Regions from separate parts of the Pantoea sp. R13S299 genome, predicted to be linked through region 1. Evidence: predicted binding sites of a transcription regulator. Region 1 holds the regulator's gene; each other region holds the start of a gene.
What was found. Region 1 encodes PurR, which represses purine synthesis genes. Its sites were predicted from a motif close to CANGCAAACGTTTGCNTG; they were not measured.
Positions count from the first base shown of each region.

Region 2: the regulator PurR is predicted to act here: its motif matches at 2,978-2,995, upstream of purT (formate-dependent phosphoribosylglycinamide formyltransferase).
Region 3: the regulator PurR is predicted to act here: its motif matches at 3,116-3,133, upstream of ACN1CO_RS07970 (NCS2 family permease).
Region 4: the regulator PurR is predicted to act here: its motif matches at 2,880-2,897, upstream of glyA (serine hydroxymethyltransferase).

Region 1 is NZ_JBLYEF010000001.1:985,100-990,417, forward strand. It holds gene punC (purine nucleoside transporter PunC) at 1-864, opposite strand, end outside; gene punR (DNA-binding transcriptional activator PunR) at 972-1,877, shown strand; gene purR (HTH-type transcriptional repressor PurR) at 1,874-2,899, opposite strand; gene ACN1CO_RS04845 (YnhF family membrane protein) at 3,181-3,270, shown strand; gene ACN1CO_RS04850 (C40 family peptidase) at 3,318-4,127, opposite strand; gene ACN1CO_RS04855 (Grx4 family monothiol glutaredoxin) at 4,493-4,828, shown strand; gene rnt (ribonuclease T) at 4,872-5,318, opposite strand, start outside.
Region 2 is NZ_JBLYEF010000001.1:1,473,504-1,478,821, reverse strand. It holds gene zwf (glucose-6-phosphate dehydrogenase) at 1-872, shown strand, start outside; gene ACN1CO_RS07215 (bifunctional 4-hydroxy-2-oxoglutarate aldolase/2-dehydro-3-deoxy-phosphogluconate aldolase) at 1,088-1,726, shown strand; gene purT (formate-dependent phosphoribosylglycinamide formyltransferase) at 1,761-2,939, opposite strand; gene ACN1CO_RS07205 (tellurite resistance TerB family protein) at 3,105-3,761, shown strand; gene ACN1CO_RS07200 (prolyl oligopeptidase family serine peptidase) at 3,888-5,318, shown strand, end outside.
Region 3 is NZ_JBLYEF010000001.1:1,631,846-1,637,163, forward strand. It holds gene ACN1CO_RS07960 (helix-turn-helix transcriptional regulator) at 1-272, shown strand, start outside; gene ACN1CO_RS07965 (PAS domain-containing protein) at 277-942, shown strand; gene ACN1CO_RS07970 (NCS2 family permease) at 1,565-2,863, opposite strand; gene ACN1CO_RS07975 (response regulator) at 3,287-4,030, shown strand; gene ACN1CO_RS07980 (SDR family oxidoreductase) at 4,066-4,797, opposite strand; gene ACN1CO_RS07985 (AraC family transcriptional regulator N-terminal domain-containing protein) at 4,933-5,318, shown strand, end outside.
Region 4 is NZ_JBLYEF010000001.1:2,204,091-2,209,408, forward strand. It holds gene csiE (stationary phase inducible protein CsiE) at 1-256, shown strand, start outside; gene ACN1CO_RS10565 (3-phenylpropionate MFS transporter) at 238-1,386, opposite strand; gene glyA (serine hydroxymethyltransferase) at 1,515-2,768, opposite strand; gene hmpA (NO-inducible flavohemoprotein) at 3,095-4,279, shown strand; gene glnB (nitrogen regulatory protein P-II) at 4,609-4,947, opposite strand; gene glrR (two-component system response regulator GlrR) at 5,132-5,318, opposite strand, start outside.

The DNA of each region.
Region 1 (5,318 bases):
AACCGCAAACAGTGCCATAATGCTCAGGCTGTAGACGCCCAGCAACCAGGGCAGCAACTGTGCGCCGTTAAAGCGGTTGAGCAGGGCGCGACAGCCGAATCCGCCGATTAAAAAGGCCAGGGTCTGTGGCACATAGCTCAGACCGATATCGGCGGGCGAGAGACCCAGATCCGCCAGAATAAAGGGCGAGCCAGTCAGCCAGGCAAAGAAGCTGGCAGAACAGGCAGAGTAGATCAGCACGTTGCCGCTGTAGACCCGCGATTTCAGCAGAGTAAAGAAGCCCGGCTGCGCCCTTTTTTCACCTGCAACTTTACGAACGGTGGGCAGACGCAGCGTGGTCATAATTAATGCCACCGCAATCAGTGTCAGCACCAGGAAAATCGAACGCCAGTGGAAGTGGCCTATCAGCCAGGCACCCAACAACGGCGCCAGTGCCGGAGAGAGCGCAACCAGCGGCATAATGGTGGCAAAGACTTTGTTGGCACGCGCAGCAGGGTAGCGATCCACCACCAGTGCCTGCCAGCTCACGGCCGCAGCACAGACGCCAATCGCCTGCACAAAGCGCAGCGCCAGCATCAGATAAATATCATTCACCCACAGCATGCCCGCACAGCCGATGCCAAACATCACCAGTCCGGCTAGCAGCACAGGTTTACGGCCGATGCGGTCGGAGAGCGGTCCCCAGAAGAGCTGACCTGTGGCGAAGCCTCCCAGAAAGAGACTCATACTGGCGCTGATCAGGCCGGGCGAGGTATTAAAGGTTTGCTGCATCGCACCAAAGGCGGGCAGGTACATATCCGTGGCTAAAAAGCCGAGCATGCTCAGCAGGGCAAGGTAAGGCATAAATCCTTTATTCGACAACATCTCATTCTCATATTTGCAGGATAAACGCGGCAGAGTGTAAGAGGTGCGTTTGCTGCTGTGAAACGGTAATATTTGCCGATTGCTGTTAAAATTTTTGAAGGCAGATTATGTGGTCAGAATATGCATTAGAAGTGGTTGACGCGGTCGCCCGTGGGGGCAGCTTCAGCGCGGCCGCGCAGGAGTTACATCGGGTGCCCTCTGCCATCAGCTACACGGTGCGCCAGCTGGAGAACTGGCTGGCAGTGCCGCTGTTTGAGCGTCAGCATCGCGAAGTGGTTCTCACTCCGGCAGGCGAGCATTTTGTCCGGGAAGGGCGCAGCGTCATCAAAAAAATGCTTGCCACCCGGCGACAGTGTCAGCAGCTCGCCAACGGCTGGCGCGGGCAGCTCAGCATTGCCGTTGACCGTATCGCCAAACCTCAGCGCACCCGGCAACTGGTCAAAGATTTCTATCGGCACTTCCCCGATATGGAGCTGATCATCAGCTATGAAGTCTTTAACGGCGTCTGGGATGCGCTGGCCGATGGTCGGGTGGAGGTCGCGATTGGGGCCACCCAGGCAATTCCGGTGGGCGGACGTTTTGCGTTTCGCGATATGGGCACCCTCAACTGGCGCTGCGTGGTCGCGCCCGATCATCCATTAACGCAGGCGAGCCAGATCGATGATGACACGCTGCGTAGCTGGCCTTCACTGGTGCTGGAAGATACCTCGCGAGCGCTGCCGCGCCGTATGACATGGACGCTGGATAACCAGCGCAGGCTGGTGGTGCCGGAATGGCAGACCGGTCTGGAGTGCGTGCAGGCGGGATTGTGTGTGGCGATGGTGCCGGGTCATCTTGCCAGACCCCTGCTCGACAGCGGCGATCTGGTGGAACTGACACTGCCAGTGGCATTTCCGGATAGCCCCTGCTGCGTCAGCTGGGCTGAGGATCGCGCATCACCGGCGACAGGCTGGTTGCTCAGCTATCTGGGTGATGCGCAAACGCTTAATCAGGAGTGGTTAAGCGAGGATTAGCGGCGATAATCGCGGAACGGACCATCGGCCACGGAACGGCGTTCAATCAGCGTGGGATGGACTTCGATCGTTTGTGAAATTTCACGCTTACTGGTGATGCGGTCCAGCAGCATATCCAGCGCTTTTTCACCCAGTTGGGCTTTAGGCTGATGCACGGTTGTCAGGGCCGGTGCGAAATAGCGGGCATTGCGCACATTGTCATAACCGATCACCGAAATATCCTGCGGGACGCGCAGGCCCATCTCGTCGGCGGCGCAAATCGCGCCCATCGCCATGATGTCACCGCCGCAGAACACCGCCGTCGGGCGCTGTTTCTGTGACAGGATCTGCTGCATCGCCTGATAGCCTGACTCCGGCTCGAAGTCACCCTGCACAATCCATTCGGCGCGCGGCTGAATACCTGCTTCTTCCAGCGCTTTCAGGAAACCGGCATGGCGTCCGCCACCGGTGTTGCGCTCCATCTGGCCGGGGATTGCACCAATATCACGGTGTCCGCGTTCAATCAGATAGCGTCCCGCCAGATAGCCGCCCTGGAAGGCATTATCCAGCACCGTGTCGGTGAAGTCGGCGCGCGACTCGCCCCAGTCCATCACCACCATCGGGATATTGCGGTTCTCTTCCAGCATCTGCAGCAGGTCGTCCGGATACTCAGAACACATCACCAGCAGACCATCGACGCGTTTCTGCGCCATCATGCTGAGATAGGCGCGCTGTTTTTGCAGATCGTTATGCGCATTACCCAGAATCAGCGTGTAGCCTTTGTCAAAACAGTGATTTTCAACCGCTTCAATAATTTCAGCGAAATAGGGCGCTTCGCTGGAGGTGGCAAGCAGGCCCAGCGTTTTGGTGTGGTTCACTTTCAGGCTGCGCGCGACGGCGCTCGGCGAGTAGTGTAGCTCTTTGATCGCCTGCCAGACCGCGTTGCGCGTCTCTTCAGCGACAAAGCGGGTTTTATTGATGACGTGCGAAACGGTGGTCGTTGAGACGCCGGCGCGTTTTGCCACATCTTTAATTGTTGCCATGAAAATCGGACTCCAGTGCTTATCTAACTCTATGATAAGCGTAGTGTTAAACGTTTGCGTCTGCTCAGGGTTTTTTCCGCAAAAATGCAGCTTTTCTGGCCGGTAAACAGGCCGCTGGCGGAGAATAAACGTCTTAAAAGATGCGCAAACGGAATCAGAGTTGCGCGCGTTGCGCAACAAAGGCGGGATTCTAACAAGGCTGGACGGATAAAACGAGATTTTTACCGGGTCGTGTGGGAAAATGCCATATCCCTATAAATTGTATGACTAAGGAGCAAGCAATGAGTACCGATCTGAAACTGGCGTTAATGACCTCCGTGGGCTGTTTGCTGATGATTGTGGCCTTTAGTTTTACTGCCATTCTGCACTAATAAAAAAAGCCGGGATTATCCCGGCTTTTTTCTGACTGAACTGCTGCTCAGCGAATGGTTCTCGGCGTCATCACCCGACGGGCACCGATGTAGTGGCGCTGCCAGTAATCTTCCCCTAATGCGCTGATCTGAATATCTTTGCCGGTACGTGGCGACTGAATAAACTTACCATCGCCCAGGTAAACGCCGACGTGGTCAGCCGTACCGCGACCGTTAATGCGGAAGAAGACCAGATCGCCTTTCTCCAGCGACTCACGCTTGATGGGCGCGGCGTCACGCAGGTGATACATCTCGTTAGCGGTACGCGGGATCTTAAACTTCACCAGATCTTTATAGGCGTACCAGACCAGACCGCTGCAATCGAAACCGGTATGGGGTGAGGTGCCGCCCCACTGATAAGGTTTACCTAACTGGCCCATCAGCTTGGTCATCGCGGTTTCGCGTGCCTTCTGATAACGCTGACGGTGGGATTTGCTCATTTTAATCGTGCCCGGCTCGCTGGTGGTGATCTCAGCCGTTTTCAGCTGGCGCTGATGACCATAGCGTTTCTTCTCTTTATTTTTTTCTTTGGTTTTGCTGATACGGGCGGTTTTAAGCGAGGTCTTCTTAGCAGGCGTCTGTTTAGCAGTGAGTTCGACTTTTTTCTGTTTTTTCGTTTTTAGTTTTTGAACAGGGCTGAGGCGAGTTTTTTTGGTCACCGTTTTTACCTGGCGACGCTTGCGGCGCTCATCGTCGCGCGCACTCTTTTTTTCTGCTTTATGCGTACTGACGTTCACCGGCGCGTGCGGGGAAGCAGCAGCGACGTTGAAAAACAGTTGCGCAAAGGCCAGCATGAAAAGCGTAATGATTAAACGCATAGTCCGTTGATTAGTTAAGTTGTCAGGGCCACTACGCACCGCGACAAAGTTGAGATTAATCTGATCCAGGATCAGCGCCCAGGCCATTCTAGTCCAGTTCGTTTAAAAACTGTAATGCCTTTTAATATTAATCTTTGCAACCCACGTAATCGCGTTGAAAATGAACATTTTCAGCGTCTTATATCAACGAAATTATTACGAATTATTAAACTGTTACCAGCTGTTAATAATCAGGAAATCAGGCGTCCCGAAGCGGGACTTAACAATGATGGCGATTTAATCGGGCAGCGGTCAAAATCTCATTTTCAGTCACGCTGCGAAGTCGCTACAATAAACAAACACGAAGTGACGAATTAAGGAAGGCAATAATGAGTACTGTAGAAAAAATTCAGCGCCAGATCGCAGAAAACCCGATCCTGCTGTACATGAAAGGTTCCCCGAAACTGCCTAGCTGCGGTTTCTCTGCACAGGCGGTACAGGCGCTGTCAGCCTGTGGTGAGCGTTTTGCTTACGTGGATATTCTGCAGAACCCGGACATTCGTGCCGAGATGCCGAAATTCGCTAACTGGCCAACTTTCCCGCAGCTGTGGGTTGATGGCGAGCTGGTCGGTGGCTGCGACATTATCGTTGAGATGTTACAACGTGGTGAACTGCAGACGCTGATCAAAGAGACTGCAGAAAAGTTTAAAGAAGCAGAATAAAAAAAGGCCGACATCATGTCGGCCTTTTTCATTGCGGCATCCCTTATGCGGATGTCGTGGCTTCTGCATCACCTTCCGCGAAGGGCAGTGGCCAGCCACCTAACCGTTTCCAGCGGTTCACCAGCTCGCAGAACAGCGTTGCCGTCTGCTGAGTGTCATAAAGCGCCGAATGCGCCTGCGTACTATCAAACTCCATTCCTGCCGCAATACAGGCTTTCGCCAGTACCGTCTGACCCAGCACCAGTCCGCTCAGCGCTGCGGTATCAAAGGTGGCAAACGGGTGAAACGGATTGCGCTTCAGGCTGGCACGTTCCGCCGCCGCTGACATAAAGTTCAGGTCGAAGGTGGCATTGTGCGCCACCATAATGGCGCGATTACAGCCGCTGTCTTTAATGCCCTTGCGCACCATTTTGAAAATGGCGTGTAGCGCATCATATTCACTAACTGCGCCGCGAAGCGGATTACTCGGATCGATACCGGTAAAGGCCAG
Region 2 (5,318 bases), 490 kb from region 1:
ATAACCGTACCATCGACCATGTGCAGATCACTGTGGCCGAAGAAGTGGGTATCGAAGGCCGCTGGGGTTACTTCGATAAAGCGGGCCAGATGCGCGACATGATCCAGAACCACCTGTTGCAGATTCTGACCATGATCGCCATGTCACCGCCGTCCGATCTCAGCGCCGACAGCATCCGTGACGAAAAAGTCAAAGTGCTGCGCTCGCTGCGCCGCATCGATCAGACCAACGTGCGCGAGAAAACCGTGCGCGGTCAGTACACCTCTGGTTTTGTGCAGGGCAAAAAAGTGCCGGGCTACCTGGAAGAAGAGGGTGCTAATAAGTCGAGCGCCACCGAGACCTTCGTGGCTATTCGTGTCGATATCGACAACTGGCGCTGGGCAGGCGTACCGTTCTACCTGCGTACCGGTAAGCGTTTACCGACCAAGTGCTCTGAAGTCGTGGTCTACTTCAAGAATCCTGAGATGAACCTGTTTAAAGATTCTTACTCAGAGTTGCCGCAGAACAAGCTAACGATTCGTCTGCAGCCGGACGAAGGTGTGGATATCGAGATCCTGAACAAAGTGCCAGGTCTGGATCACAAGCACAAACTGCAGACCACCAAGCTGGATCTGAGCTACTCCGAGACGTTTAACCAGTCGCACCTTGCTGATGCTTACGAGCGTCTGCTGCTGGAGAGCATGCGCGGTATTCAGGCGCTGTTTGTTCGTCGTGATGAAGTGGAAGCCGCATGGACCTATGTCGATTCGATCATCGATGCGTGGGCCGCGGATGGCGACTCATCCAAGCCGTATCAGGCAGGCACCTGGGGCCCGGTGGCCTCAGTAGCGATGATCACCCGCGATGGCCGCTCGTGGAATGAGTTTGAATAACTGAAGTGATGATGAAGCCCGCAACGCGGGCTTTTTTTTCGCCCTTAAACCGGGCCAATGGATGCAGATAAAACTGAACTGCTGTTTCAAAAAGGGTCGCAGGATGATAGACGCTCAGGAAGCTGATCATGTATGGTAGTGACGCAATTTACAGGGCAGGAGCCGAAGCTCCATGACCGGGTCGCAATCCCGGTGTTATCAAGCAAGGGGAACTGATGAAAAACTGGAAAACGAGTGCTGAACAGATTCTGACCACCGGACCTGTCGTGCCGGTCATCGTGGTGAACAAACTGGAACACGCCGTGCCGATGGCGAAAGCGCTGGTGGCAGGCGGTGTCAGAGTGCTGGAAGTGACGCTGCGCACACCGGTGGCGATGGATGCCTTACGCGCGATGATCAAAGAAGTGCCGGATGCGATCGTCGGTGCGGGCACAGTAATCAATCCGCAGCAGTTACAGGAAGTGACCGATGCCGGTGCGCAGTTTGTTATCAGCCCTGGCGTCACGGAATCACTGCTGAAAGCAGCGGTTGAAGGGCCGGTTCCGTTGATTCCGGGTATCAGCACCGTTTCTGAGTTAATGACCGGTATGGACTATGGTCTGCGCGAGTTTAAGTTTTTCCCGGCAGAAGCGAATGGCGGTGTTAAAGCGCTGCAGGCGATTGGCGGACCTTTCCCGCAGGTGCGTTTCTGCCCGACCGGCGGCATCTCTCCGGCCAACTACCGTGACTATCTGGCGCTGAAAAGCGTGCTGTGCATCGGCGGTTCATGGCTGGTTCCTAACGACGCGCTGGAAGCGGGCGACTGGGATCGCATCACCCGCCTGGCACGCGAAGCTGTAGAAGGCGCGAAGTAAGTGATGGCGGTGAGCATCTGCTCACCGCACACCTTTACCCCTGAACCGTGACCGCGGCAGCACTGGCAACTGCACGTGCAATCGCCTGAGTGGTGGTGTCACCGCTCGCCAGCGCCACGCCTAAACGACGCTGACCGCTGATCTCCGGCTTGCCGAATAGCCGCAGTTGCAGACCGGCACCCAGCGCCGCTTCGACATTCACAAACTGCACGTTCTGGCTGGTCAGTTGCGGCAGGATAACGGCAGACGCCGATGGACCATACTGACGAATCCCGCCAATCGGCAGACCCAGGAACGCTCGCACGTGCAGCGCAAACTCAGACAGATCCTGCGAAATCAGCGTCACCATGCCGGTGTCATGTGGACGCGGTGACACTTCGCTGAATACCACCTCATCACCACAGACAAACAGCTCCACGCCAAACAGGCCATAGCCGCCCAGCGCCTTAACAACCTGCGCAGCGACATCCTGCGCACGCTGCAGCGCCAGGTCACTCATCTGCTGCGGCTGCCAGGATTCACGGTAATCGCCATCTTCCTGACGGTGACCAATCGGCGCACAGAAATGAATGCCATCGATCGCGCTGATGGTCAGCAGGGTGATCTCAAAATCAAAATTGACGACCCCTTCAACGATGACGCGACCGGCACCGGCACGGCCACCCTGTTGCGCATAGTCCCAGGCTTTATCAAGCTGGCTGGCGTCGCGGATAAAGCTCTGACCTTTACCGGATGAGCTCATCACCGGTTTCACAATGCAGGGGAAGCCAATCTCTGCGGCGGCTTCATCGAAGCGCGCCTTGCTGTCGGCAAAGCGATAGCTGGAGGTCGGCAACGACAGCTCTTCAGCCGCCAGTCGACGAATGCCTTCGCGGTTCATGGTCAGCTTTGCGGCGCGGGCGGTCGGGACCACGCGCTGGCCCTGCTGCTCAAGCTCGACCAGCGTATCTGTGGCGATAGCTTCAATTTCCGGCACCACAAAGTCAGGCTTCTCTTCGGCTATCAGCGCAGCCAGTGCCGCGCCATCCAGCATGTTAATGACATGGCTGCGATGGGCGACGTGCATTGCCGGCGCATCGGCGTACCGATCTACCGCGATCACTTCCACACCCAGACGCTGACACTCCAGCGCCACCTCTTTACCCAGTTCACCTGAACCTAATAGCATCACGCGCGTCGCCGCCGGACGCAGCGCTGTTCCGAGAGTCGTCATACATTCCCCTAAGCAGTCAAAATTCGCGCGCAAGTATAAACGAAAACGTTTGCGTTCTCATCTTTCGTCCATATGACACCGTCGTTTGCCGTACTTTTCCCGCTCTGACGTTTCCTGACATCCTTTTGGTCAGGATAGCGGCTGACATCCTGAAAGGAGTGAATGATGAATAACTGGTTGCAACAGATTCAGTCGGTGCTGACAAAGAAGGGCGGTGAGGGAAAATCGGGCGGCGGCTTAAGTGACATGCTGGCACCCGGCGCGCTGGGCGGTCTGGCCGCCATGCTGATCTCCAGTAAGTCGTCGCGCAAACTGCTGACCAAATATGGCGGTAAAGCCCTGATTGTGGGTGGTGGCGCGGCCGCAGGCGCGGTGCTGTGGAACAAATACAAGCAGCGGGTCAGCGAAGCGCACCAGAATGAACCGGACTTCGGCGTGGCGCAGACGCCCGTTGATCTGCGCGCCGAACGTCTGGTGACGGCGCTGGTGTTTGCTGCCAAAAGCGACGGGCACATCGACGATCAGGAACGGGCAGCCATCGAGCATAATATTCATCAATCCGGTTACGGCCAGGATGCGGAACAGCTGATCCATAAAGCGATGAACCGCCCGCTGGATCCGCAGTGGCTGGCCGCCGATGTGAAAAATGAGGAAGAGGCGCTGGAGCTTTACTTCCTCAGCTGTACCGCCATCGACGTTGATCACTTTATGGAGCGCAGCTATCTCTCTGCGCTGGGCGACGCGCTGAAAATTCCTCAGGATGTGCGCGACGGCATTCAGCAGGATCTTGAAGCTGAAAAAGCCCGTCTGCCTGCCAGTTAATCCCCCCGATATTCCGCTGACGGGTCACAGGATGTGATTCGCCAGCGGCAGCTTCTCTCGCCATCTCTGGCTTCCCGCTGCTGAAGTGTTACGCTTACAGATCATTACGTTCATGGAGACGGATGGATGAAAGCACCCATCGCAAAAAAAATTCCCCACGAGATGACGCTGCACGGTGAGACGCGCGTTGACGACTATTACTGGCTGCGCGACGACAAACGCGAAAACAGCGAGGTCCTTGATTACCTGCGTGCCGAAAACAATTACGGCAAAAAAATCATGTCGTCACAGCAACCGCTGCAGGACCGGGTATTAAAAGAGATTATCGATCGGCTGCCGCCTGAAGATCACTCAGTACCTTATGTGAAAAACGGCTACCGTTATCAAAGTCGCTACCAGACCGGTAACGAATATCCGGCTTATTATCGCCAGCCTGCGGCGAGTGAGGAGTCAGGTGAGTGGAGCCTGCTGCTGGATGCCAACCAGCGCGCCTCGCACAGCGATTTCTATACGATGGGCGCGCTGCATATCAGCCCCGATAACCGGGTCATGGCGCTGGCCGAAGATTTCCTGTCGCGGCGGCAATATGGCATCCGGTTCCGCAACCTTGAGAGCGGCAGCTGGTATCCTGAAGTGCTGAGTAACGCCTCATCCAGCTTCGCCTGGGGCAACGATTCGCGTACCGTCTACTACGTGCGCAAACATCCGCAGACGCTGCTCTCCTATCAGGTCTGGCGACATGAACTGGGCTCGCCACAGTCCGATGATCAACTGGTCTATGAAGAGCGGGATGACACCTATCATCTCAGCGTGCATAAGACCACCTCCAAACAGTTCATCATGATTGCGCTCTACAGCACCAATACCAGCGAAATCCAGCTGATCAATGCGAATTTCCCCGATGCGCAGCCGCATGTGTTTCTGCCGCGTCGCCGCGACCATGAGTACAGCATCGACCATTACGATCATCAGTTTTTCATTCGATCCAACCGGGATGGCAAAAACTTCGGGCTGTATCGCAGCCGCTATCTGGATGAGTCACGCTGGGAAACGCTGATCCCGGCACGCGAACAGGTGGTGATGGAAGACTTCCAGCTGTTCCGTGACTGGCTGGTGGTGGAAGAGCGTCAGCGTGGCTTAACCAGCCTGCGCCAGATTAACTGGGCCAGCGGCGAGACCAGCGGCATTGCCTTTGACGATCCAACCTATGTGACCTGGCTCGCCTACAATCCCACGCCGCGTACCAGCAAACTGCGCTACGGCTATTCGTCGATGACCACGCCGACCACGCTGTTTGAACTGGATATGGATACCGGTGAACGCCACATACTGAAACAGAGCCAGGTTAAAGGCTTTAACGCGGAAGATTACAAAAGCGAGCATCACTGGATCAAAGTCAGCGATGGTACCGAAGTGCCGGTATCGCTGGTCTATCACCGCAAACACTATCAGCCAGGCCAGAACCCGATGCTGGTCTATGGTTATGGTGCCTACGGCAGCAGCATGGATGCCGATTTCAGCGTCAGCCGCCTGAGCCTGCTGGATCGCGGTTTTGTC
Region 3 (5,318 bases), 650 kb from region 1:
TTCAGCATGCGACTTTTGAATCGCCCTCATCCGTCTTCACAGAAAAAGAGTGGGAAGTCGTTTATCTGCTGGTCTGTGGCATGAACATAAAAGAAATAAGCAGCATCCTGGCGATTTCAGCCGACGCAGTTAATGGCAGACTCAGAAGTTGTTACAGAAAGACTGGACTGAATTCGCTTTCCGCACTGACCGGCTATTGCCGTGAAAATAAATTAGATCACTATATTCCATCGTTCTTCCTGAAAAAAGGTCATATTATAATAAGAGGATGAACTGATGCTCACAAAGATGAATCCTGTTGAATATTACTTTGATAACTCGCTGTTTGGCTGGGCCATAAAAAACAGTGCCTCACGGTATGTTTATGCAAATAAGCTTGCATGCAGCTACTTCAACGTTCCGTCTGAAACGATTATGGGGACATTTGACACCGACCTGACGCCAGACATTAGCGATTATTACCACCATATTCTGCATGATGATAAAAAAATCTTGAATACAAAAGAAATGAGCATTGTGCTTAAGACTTTTCAATACGGAAGAGAGAACAGGCTGAGATCTTTTATGGTGGAAAAACGCCCGTGGACGTTCAGTGACGGAACCGATGGTGTTATCTGTACCTACCTTGAGATCACCAATGTTTACTTCTCAACTTTTCTCAGGCCGCGCGACAGGAGACCCTTTGTCTTTACACGGCCCGCGAATATTTTCACGGATAAGGAATGGGAAGTGATTCTTTTATTACTTTGTGGGGTAAAGCAGAACCTGATGCCTGAGATTCTTGGCATCAGCCCTCCCGCACTTCGCAACCGGCTTATACGCTGTTACGACAAATCAGGTGTAACAAACAACGCTGCTCTAAAGCAACATTGTATACAGGAAGGATGGGATAATTACATTCCTCCTTTTTTCCTGAACAAAGGGCATGTGCTGATTAACTGAGGCGCTGAGGAACAAGCGGATGCCCGGAAGAGCCGACAGGGCGTCAGAATTGTTCGCTGCGCGAACGGGCTATGAGAATTTTTCGTTCGCCTGGTGAGCCGGGCAGTTTCAGTCACGCCTCTGCAGGCGACCAACAAAGGGGCGCCAGTCGCCGCGCCCCCTTGACCCCGGGCTCCGGCCTGCTTCACCGCCGCTTCTCGGTCCCTTCGCTTCATGTTTTTGGAAGAGTCTCTGGCCAGCAGACAACACAGCACCAAAACAACATAAAAATTTTGCAGGCGAGGTTTGGGAAAGGCATCCGTAGCGCTGAGGAACAACCGGAGGCAAGGATGAGCCGACAGGACGTCGGCGAAAGGACGGCACGAGCCAGGGATGGCGAGTCCGGACGGTCCGCGGGCCGCAGGGCGTGACGAAGGGACCCCGCAGAGCGGGGCGCGCAGGCAGCCGGACGCCGGGATTGTTAAGGGGCGGGCGTCCGCCCCTTGACGCGTCCGCCTGCACGGAGAACCTGAAACTCCCCACCGCCTGGCGGGCGTAACCCGCTCATAGCAAGCCCGCGGCCAGGCGTAACCTTCTCAGACTCAGCCCGCTGCACAGCGTTCCTTAACCGCAACGCGGTGAATCAGGCACTCAACCACCCAAGCTTAATCACAAACAAAATCGACAGAATCACCAGCGCCGCATTCACCTCTTTCATACGACCGCTCAGCAGCTTCACCAGCGTCCAGGTAATAAAACCAAACGCGATGCCGTTAGCGATGGAATAGGTCAGCGGCATGGTCAGCGCAGTCACGGTGACTGGCGCAGCGGTAGTGATATCTTTCCAGTCGATATCAGCCAGACTGGATGTCATCAGTACCGCCACAAACAGCAGCGCAGGCGCAGTGGCATAAACCGGCACGCTGGAGGCCAGCGGCGAGAAGAACAGCGCCAGCAGGAACAGCACACCCACCACGATCGCGGTCAGGCCGGTACGGCCACCGGCGCTCACGCCTGCCGCCGATTCCACATAACTGGTGGTGGTCGAGGTACCCAGCAGTGAACCAAACAGCGCAGCCGCACTGTCGGCAATCAGCGCACGGCCCATCTTCGGCACATTGCCCTGCTCATCCGCCAGACCGGCACGTTTGGTCACGCCCAGCAGTGTGCCGGTGTTATCAAACACATCAACAAACAGGAAGGCAAAAATCACGCTGATCAGGCCGACGTTAAATGCCCCGGCGATATCCAGTTGCAGGAAGGTCGGTGCAATCGACGGTGGTGCAGAGAAGACGCCCGCAAACGGCGACAGACCGATGCCCATCGAGATAAAGGTCACCAGCAGAATGCCGATCAGCACCGCGCCGGTGACGCGACGTGCTTCCAGTACCACGATCACCACAAAGCCGAGCATCGCCAGCAGCGGACCCGGTTTGGTCAGATCGCCAATGCCCACCAGCGTCGCCGGGTTATCGACCACGATGCCCGCCCCTTCCAGCGCAATGATCGCCAGGAACAGGCCGATACCAGCACCAATCCCGGCGCGCAGCGGCAGCGGGATACTGGCAATAATCCACTCACGAATCTTAAACAGCGACATCGCGAAGAAAATCACCGCCGAGAGAAACACTGCGCCCAGCGCAACCTGCCACGTGTAGCCCATGTGCAGCACCACGGTGTAGGTGAAGAAGGCGTTCAGCCCCATGCCCGGTGCCAGCGCAATCGGGTAGTTGGCAATCAGCCCCATCAGCACGCAGCCAATCGCCGCCGCCAGACAGGTGGCGACAAACACCGCGCCCTTGTCCATGCCGGTAGCGCCCAGAATGCTCGGGTTCACAAACAGAATATAAGCCATCGCCAGGAAGGTGGTGATCCCGGCGATAATCTCGGTACGAACCGTGGTGTTATGCGCTTTGAGTTTGAATAGTTTTTCTAACATCATCATCTCTCGATACAGGAGACATCAGTCTCTCTTGCCAAAGGGGTTTGCATGCTGATTTATTCTGTTTCCGGGACATGGATACCGGCCGCTGCATACTTGCGTGCCAGAACCGCCTGAAATCCCTGCCTTACCCACTGCCCAAAGCAATTGCCATGCCATCTGCCGACGCAATCGATTACCTGACAGAGCCGGACACGCCTAAGAAGATTCCGAACCAAAACGAGGCGCGATTATGGTGCAATGCACCGATTCCGCGCAATCGTTTTCCTGCGGCAAACGGGCACCCCCGAAAAACTCTGCGCCAGCGCACGGTTCCGCACTCTCACAGGCGAAGCTGGTCACGTTTCAGCACGCTGCCTCAGCAACCCTTTCTGGTCTGTGTAGACTCCAGAATTAACTCTTTCGTAACATTGAGGCCGCGCCATGAAGCCAGCGATTTTGGTGGTGGATGACGATCCTGCTGTCTGCGACGTCCTGCAGGATGCGTTAAGTGAACATCTGTTAACGGTCTACCGCTGTCATCAGGGACGTGAGGCGCTATCGATGCTCAGCGAACATCCGGAGATCTCGCTGGTGATGCTGGATATGATGCTGCCCGATACCAATGGGTTACTGGTGTTGCAGCAGCTTCAGCGACAGCGACCGGAAGTGCTGGTGATTATGCTGACCGGCATGGGCTCGGAAGCGGAGATGGTGGTGGGTCTGGAGATGGGTGCAGATGATTACATCGCCAAGCCCTTTAATCCACGCGTGGTGGTGGCGCGCGCCCGGGCGGCCCTGCGTCGCAGCGGACGCATTGCGCAGCCCGATCCTGAACAGGAGGGTTGGCGTTTTGGCGGCTGGCAACTGGACGATGGCCGCTGCCAGCTGTTTAATCCGCAGCGTGAGCTGGTGCCGCTGACGCAGGGAGAATATACCCTGCTGCGCGCGCTGGTGCGTCACGCCCGCAAGGTGCTGACCCGCGATCAACTGCTGGAGCTGACCCACAGCGAAAGCCTCGATGTGTTTGACCGCACCATCGACGTGCTAATCATGCGACTGCGCCGCAAAATCGAAACCAACCCGCATCAGCCTGATCTGATCCGCACCATCCGCGGTCTGGGTTACGTCTTTTCGGCTGACGTAATGAAACCCGAAACCGCGCCGCGCGCCAGCCAGATCGCCTGAGTCATCCTGCCGGGCCTGCAAACAGCGGCCCGCGCCTACCCATCATAACTCCCGCCATACGCGCGCGGCACCAGATCGACCTGCGCTTCCCCGCTCCGGATGACGGCGAGAATCGTTTCGGCCACGCGTTCAGGAGTGTGAGCGAACGCGGCGGATGCGGCGCTCTGCTCCGTCGCGACGTCCTGTCCCGATTTCACTGACTGATAGAATTCCGAGGCGGTCATAAACGGATACACCGTGGAAACAGTTATCCCGGCGTCAGCCAGCTCCAGCAGTGCTACAGCCGAGAGCATATTCAGCCCTGCCTTGGAACTGGTGTAGGCCGCCGATCCCGGATAGGTCGCCAGCGTCGCCCCGGAGCTGATGTTGATAATGCTCCCTGCGCCCTGCCGCCGCATCTGCGGGATCACCGCCTGCATCATCATCAGCGGAGCCATCAGGTTGAGGTCGAGCAGCGCCCTGAATGCCGCCGCATCTATCTCCTCAACCGACGCGAACAATCCCTGCCCGGCATTGTTGATTAGCACATCAATCCGGCCAAATCGTGCCATCCCGAGTCTGACGGCATTTTCAATCTGGTCGGCCTGGGTGACATCGCAGGCCACCGCCAGCGCATTGACGGACGTCTCAGCCAGGGCATCAATGCGCTGTTTACGCCGCGCCAGTAAGATTACCCGTGCCCCCGCCTGCAGCGCCGCACGCGCCGTGGCTTCACCGATTCCCGACGATGCGCCGGTAATCATGATCACTGAATCTTCAAGTTTCATTAAACGCCTTCCTTCAAAACGGACAGAAAACGAGAATAAACCTCAGCCGGTTGCGCAGCGGCTGTAATCCTGCCTAAAATTTGCCTGTTCCTGCTTTTCTCCTGACAGGCGCGGTAACCGCCGGAGAGACGTGACATGAAGAGTTTTGATGCGTTAAGAGAGGAAGTGCTGGCATACGCGGCTGACGAACTCACTGCCACGACGATTCCGCGCGTGGATTTTTATCGCGTCAGCCAGCCGATGGCCCTGCCGCCGGAGATCTATTCGCCCTTTGTCAGCCTGATCCTGCATGGGGAAAAAAGGCTGCAGGTGGGCGACCGCGCTATCCGTTATTCCGCCGGAGAGATGTTTACCGCGTCATTCGACCTGCCCGCCACTGGCGAAATCACGGTTGCCAGCGAAACCTCGCCCTATCTGGCCGTGCGTCTGACGCTCGATTTTGCCGCCATCAGCGATCTGCTGCACCAGATGCCCGTTACCGATCTTCCTGCGACGAAGAAGGGTATTTCAGTCAATCGGGT
Region 4 (5,318 bases), 1.2 Mb from region 1:
GCTGATCCTGACCGGCGATGACGCCGATCTGGAACAGGATGTGGAGCAGCAGATCAGGGAGATTACTCTTCTGCCTGTCAATATTACCTATCAGGACGTAAAGCAGTTTCAGCGGGATGGCGCGCCACGGGATGTCGACATTATCATCTCACCCTACCCTACCTCGCTGCCCTTGTTCTCTCCGCCGCTGGTCCATGCCGAACTGCCACTGACGTTACACCATCAGCAGCGCATTCGTTATTTACTGGAGTCGTAGCCGGGACGCAGGAACAGCGCGGGCAGTGCCACCAGCGCCATCACCCAGAACAGATGTCCCTGCAGATGGGTAAACAGCACGCCGCAAATCATCGTCATCACCGCAATACCCCCACCCATCGCCAGCGCGGAATAGAGCGACTGAAGCCGAATCACTTCTGCGCCCTGACGCGCCGCGATAAAGCGCATTGCCGCCAGATGACAGACGGTGAAGCTGCCACAGTGGAGAATCTGCGCTACGATCAGCAGCGGCAGCGCGGTCGTGGCACCCATCAGGCTCCAGCGAATCAGCGCACAGATGCCAGAAAGCAGTAGCAGATCGCGCGCGCTCCAGCGCCGGAACAGCCGGTTGCTCAGGGCAAACACCACAATCTCCGCGACCACGCCCAGCGACCAGAGATAGCCCACCGTCGAGGCGGAATAGCCGCTCTCCTGCCACCAGATAGCGCTGAAGCCATAATAGGCGGCATGCGCGCCCTGCAGCAGCGTCACGCACAGCATGAATCGCCATACCGCATTCTCACGCAGCAACGCCCGCCACACCTGCCAGCCGCCGCCCGCCGCGCCCTGCCGCTCATTGCCCTGCGGCTGAGTGACCGGTGTCAGCATCATGCCCGCCAGCATAGAAATGACTCCGACGGAAAGCAGCAGCAGAATGGCGTTTGAGGAGTAAGCACTGACCAGGACACCGGTTAACGCCGAGCTGATCACAAAAGCCAGCGATCCCCACAGCCTGACCGGCCCGTACGCCAGCCCAATCTGCTGTGTCCAGGTAGCGGCCAGCGCATCACTGAGCGGAACCAGCGGCGAGAAAAAGAGGTTAAAGCCGATCATGACCGTCAGCAGCCACATCCACTGCTCACCCACCCAGAAACCGGCGGCGAACAGGCAGGTCATGAGCGCCAGCAGACGCAGCGCCGTAATCAACCGTGAAGGATTTTTGACCTGAGAAGCGATAAGCAGACTGCCGACAAAGCGTGCCACCATGCCACAGCCGAGCAGGAGACCAATCTTTTCTGCATCCAGGCCGGTGCCTTTCAGCCACACACCCCAGAATGGCAGATAGATGCCGTAACAGAAGAAGTAAGTGAAGTAGCCCAATCCGAGCCATCTGGCGGAGCCGATTGCCATATTCCCTCCAGCAGGTTTGCTGCCTGGCAGCATGAGTGGCCGCTACTCTGGCAGAGCACCGAGGGACAGGCAATAAAAAAGGATGGCAGATGCCATCCTTTTTATGCTGCCTCACAACGGGTTAACGATTAAGCGTAGACCGGCAGACGGCTGCAGATATCCAGCACTTTCTTCTTGGTGCGCTCAATGGTCGCTTCGTCATTGACGTTATCCAGTACATCGGCGATCCAGCCAGCCAGTTCACGCACGTCCGCTTCGTTGAAGCCACGACGGGTAACGGATGGGGTACCGATACGGATACCGGAGGTCACAAACGGGCTTTTCGGATCGTTTGGTACGCTGTTCTTGTTAACCGTGATGTTGGCACGGCCCAGCGCAGCATCCGCTTCTTTACCGGTCAGGTTTTTGCTCACCAGATCGATCAGGAACAGATGGTTATGGGTACCGCCAGAAACGATGTCATAGCCACGCTCAATCAGCACCTCAACCATCGCTTTGGCGTTTTTTGCCACCTGCTGCTGGTAGGTTTTGAATTCCGGCTCCATCGCCTCTTTGAAGGCAACCGCTTTACCGGCGATAACGTGCATCAGAGGACCACCCTGACCGCCAGGGAAGACAGCAGAGTTCAGTTTCTTATAGAAATCTTCGTCGCCGTTTTTCGCCAGAATAATACCACCACGCGGACCCGCCAGCGTTTTGTGGGTGGTCGAGGTCACGATGTGCGCATGCGGGATCGGACTTGGATAGACGTCTGCGGCAACCAGGCCAGCAACGTGCGCCATATCCACAAACAGCCATGCACCGACGCTATCTGCGATTTCGCGCATTTTCGCCCAGTCGCAGACGCCAGAATAAGCTGAGAAACCGCCAACGATCATTTTTGGCTTGTGGGTTTTCGCCAGTTCAGCCAGTTCGTCATAGTCAATTTTGCCGGTCTCATCGATACCGTAAGCAACGACGTTATAGAGTTTGCCGGACAGGTTAACCGGTGAGCCGTGAGTCAAGTGTCCACCGTGCGCCAGGTTCATCCCGAGGATGGTATCGCCCGGCTGCAGCAGCGCTGTGTAAACCGCGAAGTTAGCCTGTGAACCTGAGTGTGGCTGCACGTTAGCGTAATCGGCACCAAACAGCGCTTTTGCACGGTCGATGGCCAGTTGCTCAACGATATCAACGTACTCACAGCCGCCGTAGTAGCGTTTGCCCGGATACCCTTCAGCGTATTTATTGGTGAGCTGAGAACCCTGTGCCTGCATAACACGCGGGCTGGTGTAGTTTTCAGAAGCAATCAGTTCAATGTGCTCTTCCTGACGCACTGTCTCCTGCTCCATCGCCTGCCACAACTCGGCATCGTAATCGGCAATGTTCATATCACGCTTTAACATCCGGATCTCCTGACTCAGCTAACTTTCTGACGGTATTTACCCCCCTTCAGGGGCGAAGGCCCACAGTGTAAACCGTTTTAACAGGTGAAGGTAGGGTGAACCGCCTATTTTTACGCAAACGATTGGCTGGCGACTCGCAGCGCTTTTTTACACCTTTTTGCCCTGTTCAGGTGCCCCTTTTTTTCTCCAGGATGTGACAGCGGCTTCTGATGATGCACCTAAAACTTGCCACCTGAACAACCAGAAAGTTTCCCGGGTTATTTACACCACAGGCGAGGCGGCTATAAGATGCATTTAAAATACATGTTTATAAAGAGGCCACCAAAATGCTTGATGCACACACTATCGCCACCGTTAAATCAACCCTGCCTGCCATCGCCGCCTGCGGTCCAAAGCTGACCGCCCACTTCTATGACCGCATGCTGTCGCAGCATCCGGAACTCAAAAACGTCTTCAACATGAACAACCAGCGCAACGGCGATCAGCGCGAAGCGCTGTTCAACGCCATCTGCGCTTACGGCGCGAATCTGGAGAATCTGGCTGTACTGCTGCCTGCGGTGGAGAAGATCGCACAAAAACATACCAGCCTGAATATTCAGCCTGCACAGTACGCCATCGTTGGTGAAAATCTGCTGGCAACCATTAAAGAGTTGCTGAATCCGGGCGAAGAGGCGCTGGCTGCCTGGGGCCGGGCCTATGGTGTCCTGGCAGATGTCTTCATCAATCGCGAAGAGGAAATTTATCAGGCGACCGAGCAACAGACCGGCGGCTGGCGCGGCACCCGTGCGTTTCGCATCAGCGCGATTGAGCAGCAGAGCGAGGTGATTAAAAGCTTTACCTTCAGTCCGGTGGATGGTGGCCCGGTCGCAGCCTTTAAGCCGGGTCAGTATCTGACAGTGCACCTGCAGCCCGCCAGCTTCGAACATCACCAGATTCGTCAGTACTCACTGACGCATCTCAGCAACGGCAAAGCGTACCGGATTGCAGTCAAACGCGAAGCGCAGGGCACCGTCTCCGGCTGGCTGCATCAGAATGGCAAAGTGGGTGATGAGCTGATGCTTGCCGCGCCGCACGGCGACTTCTTCCTGGAAGTCGAATCTGCCACACCGGTGGCGCTCATCTCCGCAGGCGTAGGTCTGACGCCGATGCTGGCGATGCTTCATGCACTGGCGGCCCGCCAGCACCGCGCGCCGGTTAGCTGGATGCATGCCGCAGAGAACGGCAAACAGCACGCGTTTGGCGAGGAAGTTCGTGCCACTGGCGCGCAGCTCGCCGATTTTGTCAGTCATGTCTGGTATCGCGAACCCGCCGCTGAAGATGCCGGTCGCTATGACGCGCAAGGTCTGATGGATATCACCGCGCTTTCAGCCCGTCTCACCTCACCAGACACCCACTTCTACCTCTGCGGCCCGCTGCCCTTTATGCAGCATGCGGTGGCGCAACTGCGTGATGCCGGTGTGGCAGATTCATACATCCATTACGAACTGTTTGGTCCGCACAAAGGGATGTAAATCTGCTATTAAGTTCAGGCAGCAACAAACAGCCTCAAAGCGAAGGGAACACGGCCAGAAAAGGAAAGCGTCCCGCGACATGGACAAAAACGCCGGGAGCGTTTTTGAACAACGCAACGCGTTGGCCCGTTTACGGGCGCACCTCAGGGATGAGGTGCGTAATCGCGCGGGCCGAGCGTGCCATGGACGGCGGGTTTTGCGTCTTTCCGATCTGACCGTGTTTCCTGAGCTGGCTCGATCTCACAGCCAACCTCACCAGGTTTTTCCAGCATAAAAAAAGCCCGCAGCGCGGGCTTCTTTATGCTCATAGAGAGCGGATAAAAAGACGATCAGATCGCCTCTTCATCCTCTTCGCCAGTACGGATACGCACTACGCGCGCCACGTCGAAGACGAAGATCTTACCGTCACCGATTTTGCCGGTCTGCGCGGTGCGCATAATGGTCTCGACGCAGGTATCAACGATATCGTCGCCCACCACCATCTCGATCTTCACCTTAGGTAAAAAATCGACCATATACTCTGCGCCGCGGTACAGCTCGGTGTGCCCTTTCTGGCGACCAAAGCCCTTCACTTCACTCACGGTCATCCCGGTGATGCCGACTTCCGCTAAGGCTTCACGGACATCATCGAGTTTGAATGGTTTGATAATCGCATCAATCTTTTTCATGTCAGACCCTTTTTCACTCCCTCCATGGTCAGAGGGTTTATCAAGTATAAATGTTGCTGGCGCTGTCGGGCGGTAATATCCGGGATTCTTCAGGTTGCCGCAAGCGCTGTCAGATTATGCTGACCGCACCCATTCTGATTCGGGCCTGAGCAGGCAACCTACCGGTATCACTTCGCAGCTTCCGCTACTCTTTGAAATCACTGGCATCCAGTTCATGACGAGACAGTAGCTTATAGAACTCCGTGCGGTTGCGTCCAGCCAGACGTGCGGCGTTGGTCACATTGCCTTTGGTCATCTGCAACAGCTTACGCAGATAGTTCAGCTCAAACTGATTACGCGCCTCCGCAAAGGTCGGCAACGCGCTGTTTTCG